2 regions of the Sphingobium sp. 22B genome follow, and region 1 is predicted to be linked to the other one. Evidence: riboswitches for the same ligand, from Rfam matches in the RefSeq annotation. Region 1 holds a riboswitch; the other holds the start of a gene.
What was found. A riboswitch is a leader RNA that binds a small molecule or an ion and turns the genes downstream of it on or off. The one in region 1 is predicted to bind cobalamin.
Positions count from the first base shown of each region.

Region 2: another riboswitch for cobalamin. It lies ahead of A0J57_RS21805 (TonB-dependent siderophore receptor); the one in region 1 lies ahead of A0J57_RS03545 (cobalamin biosynthesis protein CobG).

Region 1 is NZ_LTAB01000002.1:124,090-131,340, forward strand. It holds gene cobN (cobaltochelatase subunit CobN) at 1-1,314, shown strand, start outside; gene cobO (cob(I)yrinic acid a,c-diamide adenosyltransferase) at 1,311-1,916, shown strand; gene bluB (5,6-dimethylbenzimidazole synthase) at 1,934-2,542, shown strand; cobalamin riboswitch at 2,615-2,836, shown strand; gene A0J57_RS03545 (cobalamin biosynthesis protein CobG) at 3,009-4,073, shown strand; gene A0J57_RS03550 (precorrin-8X methylmutase) at 4,073-4,702, shown strand; gene cobI (precorrin-2 C(20)-methyltransferase) at 4,699-5,418, shown strand; gene cobJ (precorrin-3B C(17)-methyltransferase) at 5,415-6,164, shown strand; gene A0J57_RS03565 (cobalt-precorrin-6A reductase) at 6,140-6,889, opposite strand; gene A0J57_RS03570 (bifunctional cobalt-precorrin-7 (C(5))-methyltransferase/cobalt-precorrin-6B (C(15))-methyltransferase) at 6,888-7,251, shown strand, end outside.
Region 2 is NZ_LTAB01000035.1:12,118-19,368, forward strand. It holds gene A0J57_RS21800 (ABC transporter substrate-binding protein) at 1-442, shown strand, start outside; gene A0J57_RS21805 (TonB-dependent siderophore receptor) at 450-2,264, opposite strand; cobalamin riboswitch at 2,434-2,649, opposite strand; gene A0J57_RS21810 (threonine/serine dehydratase) at 2,735-3,718, shown strand; gene A0J57_RS21815 (molybdenum cofactor guanylyltransferase) at 3,718-4,269, shown strand; gene cobA (uroporphyrinogen-III C-methyltransferase) at 4,260-5,042, opposite strand; gene A0J57_RS21825 (nitrate reductase) at 5,029-7,251, opposite strand, start outside.

The DNA of each region.
Region 1 (7,251 bases):
GCCCCACGCGTCGACGGCTGCGGAGAGGCCGAAAAAGCCGCACTCCTCAAAGCCCTCAACGGCGATTTCGTCGCCCCGGGCCCTTCCGGAGCGCCCACCAGGGGTCGCCCCGACGTCCTCCCCACCGGGCGCAATTTCTATTCGGTCGACACCAGGGCCGTGCCCACGGTGGCGGCATGGAATCTCGGGCAGCGCTCCGCCGATCTCATCGTGCAGGACTATCTCCAGCGCGAGGGCGACTATCCCCGCGCCATCGCCCTTTCCGCCTGGGGCACCGCCAATATGCGGACCGGCGGCGACGACATAGCGCAGGCGCTGGCCCTGATGGGCGTCCGGCCCCGCTGGGACTGGGCTTCGGGCCGGGTCATCGGTTTCGAAGTCATGAAGATCGCGGAACTGAACCGCCCCCGCGTCGACGTCACCTTCCGCGTGTCCGGCTTCTTCCGCGACGCCTTCCCGGAACAGATCGACCTGATCGACAGCGCCGCCCGCGCCGTCATGGCGCTGGACGAGCCGGACGAGGACAATCCGGCCGCCGCCCGCCACCGCATCGAAACCGCCGCGCTGATCGCGCAGGGCACGCCGGAAAAGGCCGCGCGGCGCCGCGCGGGAAGCCGCGTCTTCGGTTCGAAACCGGGCGCCTATGGCGCCGGCCTCCAGGCGATGATCGACGAGAAGATCTGGCACGACCGGTCGGACCTTGCCAATGTCTATCTCGACTGGGGCAGCTATGCCTATGGCGGCGGGGTGGAAGGCGACAGCGAACGCGGCCTCTTCGCGCAGCGCCTGACCGAAGCCGACGCGCTGATCCAGAATCAGGACAATCGCGAGCACGACCTGCTCGACAGCGACGATTACTACCAGTTCGAAGGCGGCATCGCCGCCGCGGTCGAGCATCTCTCCGGCAGGAGGCCGCTCAGCTATCATAACGACCACAGCCGTCCCGAACGTCCGGTCATCCGCACGCTGGAGGACGAGATCGGCCGCATCGTCCGCGCCCGCGTCACCAACCCCAAATGGATCGCGGGCATGATGCGCCACGGCTACAAGGGCGCGTTCGAGATCGCGGCCTCCGTCGACTATCTCTTCGCTTTCGCCGCCACGACCCATGCGGTGAAGGATCATCATTTCGACGCCGTCCACGCCGCTTTCATCGAGGATGAGGCGGTCCGCGCCTTCATGGCGGAGGCCAATCCGGCAGCCCTGCGGGAGACCGCCGCCCGCCTTCACGAAGCGCTGGACCGCGCCCTTTGGAAACCCCGGTCGAACAGCGCCGCCATGCTTCTCTCCCAACTCAAGGATGCCCCGCAATGATCGAACGCACGCCCGAACAGCATGCCGAAAAGATGAAGAAGAAACAGGCCGCTCATGACAGGATCATGGCGACCAAGACGCAGGAAAAGGGCCTGCTGATCGTCCACACCGGCAAGGGCAAGGGCAAGACGACCGCCGCGCTCGGCATGGTGGTCCGCGCCATCGGCCATGGCAGGAAGGTGGGCGTCGTGCAGTTCGTGAAGGGCGCGATGACCACCGGAGAAAAACGGGTGTTCGATGCGTTCCCCGACAATGTCGAATTCAAGCCGATGGGCGAAGGCTTCACCTGGAACACGCAGGACCGGACGCGGGACATTGCCCTTGCACGCGAAGCATGGGATGAGGTGAAACGCATGATCGCCGATCCGGCCTATGACATGGTCCTTGCCGATGAACTCAACATCGTCCTGCGCTACGACTATCTTCCGGTCGAAGAGGTGTTGGAGGCCGTGACCGCCAGGGGCGAAATGAAGCATGTCATCGTCACAGGCCGCAACGCGCCCGAGGCGCTGATAGAGGCGGCCGATCTCGTCACTGAAATGACCCTCGTCAAACATCCCTTCCGCAGCGGCGTGAAGGCCCAGCCGGGAATCGAATTCTGACACACACCGCCTTCGACATCGCCGCCTTTGAGGAACTGGTGCACCTGCGTCGCGACGTGCGCCATTTCCTGACCGATCCGCTGGACGAGAGCGAGGTCGAACGGCTCCTTGCCCTTGCCCATAGCGCGCCCTCCGTCGGGCTGTCGCAGCCCTGGCGTTTCGTCCGGATCGAAACGCCCGCCCTGCGCGAGGATCTTGCCGCCCATGTCGACGCGCAGGTGATCGAGGCGGGCAGTATCTATCGGGGGGAGGAAGACAGGCTGTACCGAAGCCTGAAATTGCACGGCCTGCGCGAAGCGCCGGTGCTGTTCGCGGTCTATTGCGACGAAGGCACGGAAACCGGCCACAGGCTGGGCGCGATCACCATGCCGGAGGCGCGCCGCTATAGCTGCGTGATGGCGATCCACACCCTCTGGCTGGCTGCCCGCACGCGCGGCATCGGCATGGGCTGGGTTTCGATCCTCGACCGCCCGACCGTGGACGCCCTGCTCGCCATTCCGGAAAACTGGCGCTGCCTCGGCCTGCTGTGCCTGGGCTATCCGGTGAGCGAGGAGGCGACGCCGGAACTGGAGAGGCGCGGCTGGGAACATCGCACCGACTGGCATTCCACCATCGTTACGCGCTGACGATTCCCGTCCGAAGGCCTCTTCCCTTTCCTTTCCGCCCGGCCTATGAGCGTTTTTGGAGCGGGTTCCGCCCGCTCCATCGATCGCGTCGGTGCCCCGAAGGGGCTTAAATGGGAACGCGGTGCGGGAGGAGACTCCCTAATCCGTGGCTGTCCCTGCAACTGTGAGCGGCGAGCAAGGCAAGGACGTGCGGTTCCCCCCGGGGAACGGCCAGCCACTGGAGCGATCCGGGAAGGCCCGTGCCGAAGCGACGACCCGCAAGCCAGGAGACCTGCCGAACGCAAAGGTCGCTCTAGCCATGGTCCAGGGGATGGTCACGGCTCGGTTCTCCGCACGGGCGACGAAATGCGGCTGGGGGTGAACCCTCCGGCCGTCGTTGCGACGTGGGAGGTAAGGTCCGTTGCCAGACGCGCAAAGCGCATCGTCCGCCGCCATTCGCGGCTGGTGCCCGACGGCATGGCGCCCGATGATGGCGGGCGACGGGCTGCTGGTGCGGGTCCGTCCACCGCTGGGCCGTCTGACCGTCCCCCAGGCCATCGGCCTTGCCGAAGCCGCACGTCTTCACGGCAATGGCCTTGTCGACCTCACCAACCGGGCCGCGCTCCAGCTTCGCGGCGTGACGGAACAAGGCCATGGCCCGCTGCTCCGGCGCCTTGTCGCCCTGGGCCTTGCAGATCACGATCCGGCCCGCGAAGCGCGCCGCAATTTCCTGCTCGCTCCCGATTCATTGCCCAGGGACGACACGGAAAGCATCGCGCTCAGCCTGATCGCCCGCATCGCTGAGCTGCCCCAGCTTCCTTCCAAGATCGGGATCGCCATAGATGCCGGGCCTGCGCCCTGTCTTGCCGCCGTCCCCGCCGATTTCCGGTTCGAGCGCAGCGAGGCGGGCAGGCTGCTGCTGCGGGTGGAGGGGCGTCCGCTGGGTTCGCCCACCAGCGTTGAAACGGCGGCGCGCGACCTGATTGCGCTTGCCCGCTGGTTCCTTGCCACGGGCGGCGGCGCATCGGGCCGTGCCGCCCGGCACGAAGCCCCGCTGCCGACCGCTGCCGACATCGCGCCCGCGCCGTCCCGCCCGCTGTCCCAATTGCTGGCGGAGGCATCGGGGCCTTTCCACGGCATTCCCTTCGGTCAGCTTGACGCCGACAGCCTTATCGCGCTGGCCGGGAAACCGCATGTCACGGCCCTGCGCCTCACCCCATGGCGCGGTTTGATCCTGGAGGGCGGCGCAGACAGCGCGGAGCACGCCTCCCCTGACGGCTTGCTCCGCGTCGACGCCTGCCCCGGCGCGCCCGCATGCCCGCAGGCAAGCGTCGAGACCCGCGGCCTCGCCACCCGGCTCGCGCCCCTTGTCGAAGGGTCACTGCATGTGTCCGGCTGCGCCAAGGGCTGCGCCCGCCAAAGGCCCGCAGGGCTGGTCCTCACCGGCCGGCAGGGCCGCTTCGACCTGTCCCGCAACGCCCGCGCCGGATCGCCGCCGGAAACGACCGGCCTGACCGCCCGACAAATCCTCGCCCTTTTCGGAAGGCCCTGATGCCCCACAGCTACGAAACCGACGGAGCCGCCATCTACCGGCAGTCCTTCCGCACCATTCGCGCCGAAGCCGACCTTGCCCGCTTCTCGCCCGAGGAGGAACGCATCGCCGTCCGCATGATCCATGCGGCGGGTCTGGTCGGACTTGCTTCCCACATCCGCTTTTCGCCGTCCTTCGCCCGGGACGCCATCGCCGCGCTTCAGGCGGGCGCGCCGATCCTCTGCGACGCGCGCATGGTGTCGGAGGGCATAACCCTGAAGCGCCTGCCCGCCGCCAATCCGATCCTCTGCACCCTGAACGATCCGCAGGTGCCTGCCCTGGCGGCGCAAATGTCCAACACCCGCTCGGCCGCGGCGCTCGAACTCTGGCGCCCGCATCTGGAGGGTGCGCTGGTCGCGATCGGCAATGCCCCGACGGCGCTTTTCCATCTGCTCAACATGCTGGAGGACCCCGACTGCCCCCGCCCGGCCGCGATCATCGGCTGCCCCGTCGGCTTCGTCGGCGCGGCGGAATCGAAGGAAGCGCTCTGGCGCAGCCGGCCCGTCCCCTGCTGTATCGTGGAGGGTCGCCCCGGCGGCAGCGCCATCACGGTCGCGGCGGTGAATGCGATAGCGAGCCCGGCGGAATGAGCGGCGGGACCATCCATGGCGTCGGCCTGGGACCGGGGGCGCAGGACCTGATGAGCGTCCGCGCCGACCGGCTGATCCGCAATGCCCGGCACATCGCCTATTTCCGCAAGAGGGGAAGGTCGGGCCATGCCCGCAGCATCGTGGAGGGCATGTTGCGCGCCGATGCCGTCGAATATCCGATGGAATATCCGGTCACGACGGAAATCCCGCTGTCAGACCCGCGCTACAATGATCTGCTCTCGACCTTCTATGCCGATTGCACGGCGCATCTGGACGGGCTTTCGGCACGCGGCGAGGATGTGGTCGTCCTTTGCGAAGGCGATCCCTTCTTCTACGGCAGCTTCATGCACCTGCACAGCCGCCTTGCCGCGCCGGTGAAGATCGTCCCCGGCATCACCGGCATGTCCGGCGCCTGGACCGCCAGCGGCATGCCGATCAGTTGGGGCGACGATGTCCTGACGGTGTTGATGGCCACCCTGTCCGAAGAGGAACTGACCCGCCGCATCCGCGACAGCCATGCTCTGGTCGTCATGAAGATCGGCCGCAACCTTCCCAGGCTTCGCCGCGCCGTCGAAGCCGCGGGCAAGCAGGACAGCGCCTGGCTGGTCGAATATGCGACCATGGCGGATCAGCGCATCACCCCGCTGACGGAAGCGACCGACGTCACCGCCTATTTTTCGATCCTGCTGGTCCACGGACAGGGCCGCCGTCCATGACCGGATGGGTCGTGGCCGCCGGTCTTGGTCCGGGAGCGGACGCGCTCATCACGCCGGAGGTGTCGGATGCGCTGGCGCAGGCGAGCGACGTCATCGGATACATCCCCTATGTCGCCCGGGTGGCCCAAAGACCGGGCCTGACGCTCCACGCCTCGGACAATCGGGTCGAACTCGACCGCGCCGCCCATGCCCTGGCCCTCGCCGCGCAGGGCAAGCGGGTGGCGGTGGTTTCCTCGGGCGATCCGGGGGTCTTCGCCATGGCCTCCGCCCTGTTCGAAGCCGTGGAGGCGGGGCCGGAGGACTGGCGCGACCTCGACATCCGCGTCCTGCCCGGCATCACCGCCATGCTCGCCGCCGCCGCAAGGGCGGGCGCGCCGCTCGGCCATGATTTCTGCGCCATCAACCTGTCCGACAATCTCAAGCCCTGGCCGCTGATCGAGCGCCGCCTGCGCCTCGCCGCACAGGCCGATTTCGCCATGGCCTTCTACAATCCCCGTTCCCGTTCCAGGCCGGAGGGTTTCGGGCGGGCGCTGGCGATCCTGCGCGAGGAATGCGGCGAGGACCGGTTCATCCTGTTCGCCCGGGCCGTCTCCACGCCCGAGGAAACGCTGAGCGTGGTGCCGTTGAGCCGGGCCACTGCGGACATGGCCGACATGCGCACCATGGTCATCGTCGGTTCCAGCCGCACCCGGCTGATCGAACGCTCCGGCCCGCCCATCCTCTATACGCCGCGCTCCGCCGCATGACCCAGCCATTGCAGCACCCCGGCGACCTCATGCGTCACCTGCGCCGCTGGACAGGCCGGACGCTCGATCATCACGACCGGCAGTCCCAGCATGCGCGCGGCGACCAGCTTCGCCCGCGCGCCGCCGCCCCCCGCATTTTTCGACACCACGCAGTCGATGCCATGGGCGCGCATCAACTGCATGTCGCCCTCCACCGTGAAGGGACCGCGGTCGATCACCAGCGCATGATCGGGCAGCACCGGCGCAACGGCGGGCATATCGACGAAGCGCAACAGATAATGATGCTGAGGCTGCACGGCGAAGGCGTCCACATGCATGCGCCCAAGGGCCAGCATCACATTCTGCCTGGCTCCCTCCAGCGCTGCCACCGCCCCGGCCATGTCCGGCACATGGGTCCAGCGGTCTCCCTCCGCCGCGGTCCAGGGCGGCCGGGTCAGCATGATATGCTCCACCCCCGCCTCCCGCGCCGCGCCAAGGGCATTCCCGCTCATCACAGCGGCGAAGGGATGAGTGGCGTCCACCAGATGGGTGACGCCTTCCTCCCGCAAATAGCGCGCGAGGCCGGCGATGCCCCCGAAGCCGCCGACGCGCACCGGCACCGGCTGCGCCCGTGGTTTGTCCGTCCGCCCCGCATAGCTCAACACCGCGCGAACGCCCCGTTCGGCAAGAGCAGCCGCAAGCGCGCTCGCTTCCGTGGTGCCGCCCAGAATGAGGATGTTGGACATGCCCGATACTCCTGACGGTCCGTGGCTGACGATCGTCGGCATCGGGGAAGACGGCCCGAATGGCCTGTCGTCCGCCGCCCGCGAAGCGCTGGAGAAAGCCGCGCTCGTCGCCGGAGCGCCGCGCCATCTTGCGCTGCTGCCAGCCCTTAGGGCCGAAAGCCTGCCCTGGCCAGTCCCGTTCGCGGCCGGCGTTCCGATGCTGCTCGCCCGCCGTGGAGACCCAACCGTCCTGCTTGCCTCCGGCGATCCCTTCTGGTTCGGCGCGGGGAGCAGCATCACGCGGCATTTGCGGCCGGATGAATGGACGGCGCACCCAGCGCCCTCCACATTCTCACTTGCCGCCGCGCGGCTGGGCTGGGCGC
Region 2 (7,251 bases), on a different contig from region 1:
GATGAACCGCGACCTGGCCGCCCTGCCCCCGCCGAAGCGTCGTGGGGTTGCGGCCTATTATCAGCGGCGCGGCTATATGACCGGCACCGGCACGCTGGTCGACGACCTGATGCAGCGGGTGGGCCTGATCAATCTGGCCCGCAGGCTGGGCAAGCCGGCGCTGTCGCAACTGTCGCTGGAGGAGATGATCGCCGCCCGTCCGGACTGGCTGATCGTGGAGACCGGCAGCGAGAAGGTGGTCGATCAGGGGACGGAAATGCTGCACCACCCCATACTGCGCGCCATCCCGCGCATCCGCGTGCCGCAGGCGTGGACGGTGTGCGGCGGCCCCGCCTATGTCGAGGCGGCGCGGGGCATCGCAGCGCAGCTTGACGGCGCTGCGCGCAAGGGCACGGCGCAGCGCAAGGGCGCGGCGCGGGTGAACGCCGCGCCGCGCCACTAGGCTATTTTCAGAAGCGCGCACGCACGCCGCCGAAGGCCGACCGGCCGTAGGTGCCATAGCCATGGACCGTGGCGTATTTCTCATCGGTCAGATTGTCGATGCGGCCGTAGATCTCCAGATTTTCCCGGATCGGGAAGGATGCCCGCACGTCCGTCACGGCATAGCCGTCCAGCCGGATCGCGTTGGTCGCATCGTTGAAGCTGTCGCCCACCATCGTTACGGTCGCGCCGGTCGACAGGCCGAAGGGCCAGACATAGTCCGCCGAAACGCTGACCGCATCGGCGGCGCGGCGCGGGAGCCGGGCGTCGGTATTGCGGTCGCGCGCATCGACATAGCTGTAGGCGGCGGTGACGGTCAGCGCATCGACAGGCTTCAGGGCCAGCATCGCCTCCACCCCCTTGGCGCGGGTGCGGTCGAGATTATTGTAACCGCCGTAAAGACCGATCGAATAATCATAGTTGATCTGGTCTTTGGTGTCGCGGCGGAAAGCCGTGACGGAGAGGATCGCCCGGTCGCCGTCCAGCCTTTGGTCGAAGCCGATGTCGTAGCTTTTCGACCGCTCCGGGCGCAGGCCCGCATTGCCGACGTCGGCGCCGTAAAGCTGGTAGAGCGAGGGGGCCTTGAACCCCTCCCCATAGCTCATGCGGATATTGGTCGCGCCGGCGTTGGGCGTGTAGTTCGCATTGGCGCCGAAGGTGGTCGCGCCGCCGAACTGGCTGTGATCGTCATGCCGCGCGCCGGCGGTCAGCGACAGGCCGGCGACCGGCTTCACGATGGCCAGCGCATAGACGCTGTCCATATCGGCCCGGTGGCTTTCGGTCGAGCCGAAGCCGGAGAAGTCGTAGTCGGGCCGTTCATGTTCATAGCCGAAGACCAGCTTGGCCTGATCGACCGGCTGATAAACACCCTCATATTCGAAGCGCAGATTGGTGCCCGAATAGCCATAAGGGCCGAATGCGGATGTATAGTCGCGGTCCATGCGGAACCAGGTCACGGCCGCCCGGTTGGTGAGCCTGCCGTCGAACAGCGACAGGTTCAGACCGGCATAGCCGACATATTGATCGGATTTCGAGCTGTCGGCGGTGCTGTCCACCACGCCGTTGTCGGTATCCAGATCGGCATGGATATAATAGCCGCGCAGGTCGAGGCTGAGCGTATCGGTAAAGGCCAGCTTGAGCTTGGCATTGGCGGCGATATTCTCATACCCGTCCTTTTCCGTGCCGCTGGCGGCGGAGGAAATGCCGTCGGTGTTGAAATAGGCGATGCCGAGGCCGCCCGAAGCGATGCCGCTGCCGCCCGAAACATCCGCCTTGGCGTTCAGCGTATTGCTGTAACCGTAATCGACCGAGGCATTGCCCGCGAAACCGGCGGCAGGCGTGCCGGTCATGATGTTGACGACGCCGCCTATGGCCTGGCTGCCATAGGCGATGGAGTTGGACCCCCTCAAAATTTCGATTCGCCGGATATTGCCGGTCAGCAGATTGCCGAAGTCGTACATGTCACCGATGCCGCTGGTGTCGTTGACCTTGACCCCGTCGATCAGCACCAGCGTCTGCGTCGTTTCCGCCCCGCGCAACGAAACCCCGGTCACGCCGCCAAGGCTGCCGCTGCGGTTGAAGCGCACCCCCGGCGTGGTGGCCAGCAGGTCGACGACGCTGACGCTCTGGCGGGTGCGGATGGTGTCGGCGTCGATGACGGTGACTGCCTGGCCGACCTCGTCGCGCGGCTGTTCGATGCCCAGCGCGGTGACGATGATCTCATCCTCCGCCAGGGCGGGAGCCGCCGCGAGCAAGGCGGCGATGGAAATGGAAATCCTCAACATGTCTATATTCCCCCTGAGCGCCGGTGCAACATGGCTCAGGGCGTCCGCTCGCGCGGCCGGACGGGGGAAATGGCCGGCGCTCGCGCCCTCCCCCCGCACCGATGCGGCCCTGCGCCGCTTCGTCGCTCAGACGGAGAACACCGTGCCATGGCCATACCCTGGACCAAGGCAAGAGCGACCATGCGCCGGCAGGTCTCCTGGCTCGCGGGTCAATGCGGCGATGCACGCCTTCCCGGACTTGCGTCCAGTGGCCGGCCCCTGGGCCGAAGTGCATCGCGCTCACCGCTTACAGTTGCAGGGACAGCCGCGGAATAGGACGGTTTCCCGTCCGCACCGCATTCCCGTTTTCAGCCCCCTTCGGGGCACCGGCGCGATCTTCTTTTTGCGCGCGAAGGCATTGCCCCGCCCGCGTCCCGCGCCATAAGGGAAAGCGGCGGCCATGCCAAGAGGCAGCCATGGAAGGAGATTACATGCCGTTCGCCATCAGCCCCGCCGATGTCGAGGATGCGGCGCGGGTCATCGCCCCTGCCGCCATCCGCACGCCGCTGCTGGAAAATGCGGCGCTCAACGCCCGCTGCGGCCGGTGCGTGCTGGTGAAGTTCGAAGGCGCGCAGCACAGCGGATCGTTCAAGTTCCGCGGCGCCTACAACCGGCTGGCCCGCCTGGACGCGGCGGAGCGGAAGGCGGGGGTCGTCGCCTGGTCTTCGGGCAATCATGCGCAGGGCGTTGCCCTTGCGGCGCGGTTGCTGGGCATGGCGGCGACGATCGTGATGCCGGCCGACGCGCCCGCGATCAAGACGGCGAATACGCGGGCGCTGGGCGCCGATGTCGTGCTCTATGACCGCTTCACCCAAAGCCGGGAGGAAATCGCCACGAGGCTGGCGAACGAACGGGGCGCGGTGCTGGTGCCGTCCTTCGACGATCCCTTCATCATGGCCGGCCAGGGCACGATCGGGCTGGAGATCATGGAACAGGCCGCCGAAGCAGGGGCGGAGATCGGCCAGATCCTCGTCAATTGCGGCGGCGGCGGCATGGTGTCGGGAATTGCGACCGCCGTGAAGGCGCGCCAGCCCGGCGTCGCGATCCTGGCGGTGGAGCCGGAAGCGTTCGACGACACGGCGCGCTCGCTGGCGAGCGGCGTGCGGGAAAGCGTATCGCCCGATGCGCGGTCGATCTGCGACGCCCTGCTGTCTCCCGCGCCGGGGGCGCTGACCTTTCCCATCAACCGGGCCTATCTGTCGGGCGGCCTTGCGGTGAGCGACGATCAGGTGCGCGACGCGATGCGCTTTGCCTTTTCGGCGCTCAAGCTGGTGGTGGAGCCGGGCGGGGCCGCGTCGCTGGCGGCGATGCTGGCCGGGCTGGCTCCGGATGCCGACGGGGCGAGCGTCGTGGTGATCTCCGGCAGCAATGTCGATCCCGACAGCTATGCCCGGATCATCGCGGGCGGCGCATGATGCGGCTGATGGGGGCGGTTCTGGCCGGCGGGCGGTCCAGCCGGTTCGGCAGCGACAAGGCGCGGGCGATGCTGGATGGGCGCAGCCTGCTGGAGCATGCGGTGGCGGCGTTGGGGCGGCAGGTCGAAACCGTGGCGGTCTGCGGCCGGCAGGTGGAGGGGATGATCGGGCTGGCGGATCGGCCGGCTGCGGACATGGGGCCGCTGGGGGGCTTGAACGCGGCGCTGCATCATGCGCGGGCGCAGGGTTATGACGCGGTGCTGACGACCGGATGCGACGTGCCCGCCTATCCGGACGGGCTGGCGGAGGCGTTGATCGGACAGGGAGCCGCCATCCTCAAGGGGCAGCAGCTGATCGGCTTCTGGCCTGCTTCCCTGGCTGGCGAGTTGGACGCGCATCTGGCGGAGGAGAATAACCGGTCGATCCGTGGCTGGCTGGAGCGGGTGGGCGCGCGGATCGTGGAGCGGCCGGAGTTCGTGCTGCCCAACATCAACCGGCCGGAGGATCTGGAGAGACTCACCCGGCCGGGTCGAGACGGTCGTCAGGCGTGAAGGCCAACATGCGCGGCGAGGTCGGCAGGCGCATGCGTCCCGGCCACCGCCTCCCCGATCAGCAGCAGGGTCGGGTCGTCGTCGCTGATCGTCCGCACCAGAAAGGCGAGCGCCGACAGCTTGCCGCGGATCAGGCGTTCATTGGGCAGGGAGACGTTGACCGCCACCATCACCGGCGTTTCGGGATCGCGTCCGGCGGCGATCAGGCAGCGGCCGATCTCGCCCGCCGCCGCGCGGCCCATATAGATGCCGAGCGTGCCGTCCGGACGGGCCAGCGCTTCCCAGTCGAGCCGCAGCGGCTCGCCCGCCTTCAGATGCGCGGTCACCAGCGTCAATCCCCGCGCCACGCCGCGCAGGGTGAGCGAGGCATGGCCGCTCGCCGCCGCCGCGCTGGCCGTGGTGACGCCGGGGCAGATGCGCACGGCAACGCCCGCCTCCGCCAGATGGGCCATCTCCTCCGCCGAGCGGCCGAAGACCGAGGGGTCGCCGCCCTTGAGGCGGACGACGCGGCGGCCCGCCCTGGCGGCCGCGAGCAGCAGGTCGTTGATGCTGCCCTGCGCCTTCGAATGGCGGCCCGAACGCTTGCCGACGCTGACCCGCTCGACGCCTGGGGGGATGAGGTCGATCACGCCCGGCCCGACCAGCGCGTCGTGGAAGACGACGTCCGCCGCCGCGATCAGCCTTTCGGCCTTGCGGGTGAGCAGGTCCGGATCGCCCGGCCCCGCGCCGACCAGCCAGACCTGTCCGGGGGCGATAAGATCATTCGGCTGCATGAAGCGTCTCCTGCATGTTTTGGGCAAGGATGTTGGCGAGCGCGGGCCGGCACGATCCGCAATTGGTGCCCGCGCCCAGCGCCCTGCCGATGGCGGGCACATCGACCAGTTGCCGTTCGCGGATCGCGGCGACGATCTGGTTGAGGCCGATGTCGAAGCAGACGCAGACGGTCGCGCCCTTGTCTCCAGCGGCGCCCGGTCCCCGCGCCGCGAGGACGGAGCCGCCCACCCCCTCTGCCTGCAACTGGCCGATCAGCCAGTCGCGCGAGGGCAGCAGGCCGCTGCGCGTCACGAACAGCACGCCGTTCAGCCTGCCTTCGCCGATGGTCGCGATGCGGCGGGTGCCGCGCGATGCGTCCATCGCCTCGACGCGGTCGCCCTTCGGAAGAAAGACGTCGAGGCGGGCGGGGTCGCCATTGCCGGCGATTTCGTAGAGCGCGCCGCCCGGCACGGCGATCCGGGTGGACCAGAGGCAGGGCAGCTTCACCGGCTGCCCGATCCCTTCCCGATCGCGCAGGATGAGGAAACCGCTCCACTCGGTCGCGACCTTCCCGATGCTGGCCGGGGTGGATTTGAAGCCGGGCTGGCCCGAATGGGGATCGACCAGCGGACGCGGGAGCAGGCCGGTGCGCCCGCCGCTGGACGTCTGGTCCGTCCAGTGGATCGGGGTGAAGATTTCGCCGCGCCGCTGGCCTTCGTTCAGGCTGACGCGGAAGATGCTGTTGCCCTGCGCCGTCTCGACGCGAGCAAGGTCGCGGTCGGCAATCCCCAGCGCCGCCGCGTCCCGCGGGTGGATTTCCACCAGCGGCTCTTCGCGATGGCGGGCGAGTTTAGGGGACAGGCCGGTGCGGCTCATCGTGTGCCACTGGTCGCGATAACGGCCGGTGTTGAGCGTCATCGGCCACTGTTTCAGCGGCTCCTGCATGTCCATCTGCTTCGTCAGGACCAGCCGCGCCCGGCCGTCCGGCGTCGGGAAGCGGCCGTCGGCAAAGGGCGTGCCGCCCCAGCGGAACGGCTCCATGGCGTCATAGGCATCATTGCCGATGGCGGCCCAGGCGCGCAGGTTGAGCACCCGCTGCCCATCATTGCCATAAGCGGTGAGCCGCGCATGTTCGCGCCAGATGTCGGCGGGCCGATCATAGGCGAAGGCATTGCGCCACCCCATGCGGCGCGCGACCTCCTTGACGATCCACCAGTCCGGCTTCGCCTCTCCGGGCAGCGGCAGGAAGGGACGCTGGCGGCTGATCGTGCGGTCCGAATTGGTGACGGTGCCGTCCTTTTCCCCCCAGCCGGCGGCGGGCAGGCGGACATGGGCATGCGTGCTGCTGTCGGTGTCGGCCATGATGTCCGACACGACGAGGAAGGGGATCGCCTCCAGCGCCTCGCGCACGCGGCCCGCGTCGGGCATGGAGACGGCGGGGTTGGTCGCCATGATCCAGAGCGCCTTGATCCGGCCTTCGTTGATGGCGCGGAACAGGTCGACGGCTTTCAGGCCCGGCTTGGTGGCCATGGCGGGGGCGGCCCAGAAGCGGCCCACCCGCTCTACATTTTCCGGCGCGAAATCCATATGGGCGGCAAGGCTGGAGGCAAGGCCGCCGACCTCCCGACCGCCCATGGCGTTGGGCTGGCCGGTGATCGAGAAGGGCGCCGCGCCCGGCTTGCCGATGCGGCCGGTGGCGAGGTGGACGTTGATGATCGCGTTCACCTGATCGGTGCCGCGGATCGACTGGTTGATGCCCTGGCTGAACAGCGTCACCGTGCGCGGCGTGGCGGCGAACAGCGTGTAGAACTGCTCCAGCAGCGCGGGCGCGACGTCGCAGGTCTTCGCGGTCGTCCAGAGATCGTGCCCGGTGCGGACATGTTCCCAGAAACCCTCGGGCGCGCTGACATGATCGGCGAGGAAGGCCGGATCGGTGAGCCCCTGCTGCGCTATCCAGGCCAGCAGGCCGTTCATCAGGGCAACGTCGGTGCCGGGCTTCACCGGCAGATGCAGGTCCGCGCCTTCGCAGCTTTCGGTGCGGCGCGGATCGATGACGACCAGCTTCGTCCCGCGCGCGGCGCGGGCCGCCTGGATGCGCTGGTAGACGATCGGGTGGCACCATGCGGTGTTGGAGCCGACCAGCACGATCAGGTCCGCTTCGTCCAGATCGTCATAGGTCGCGGGCACCACATCCTCGCCAAAGGCGCGATTGTGCCCGGCGACCGCGCT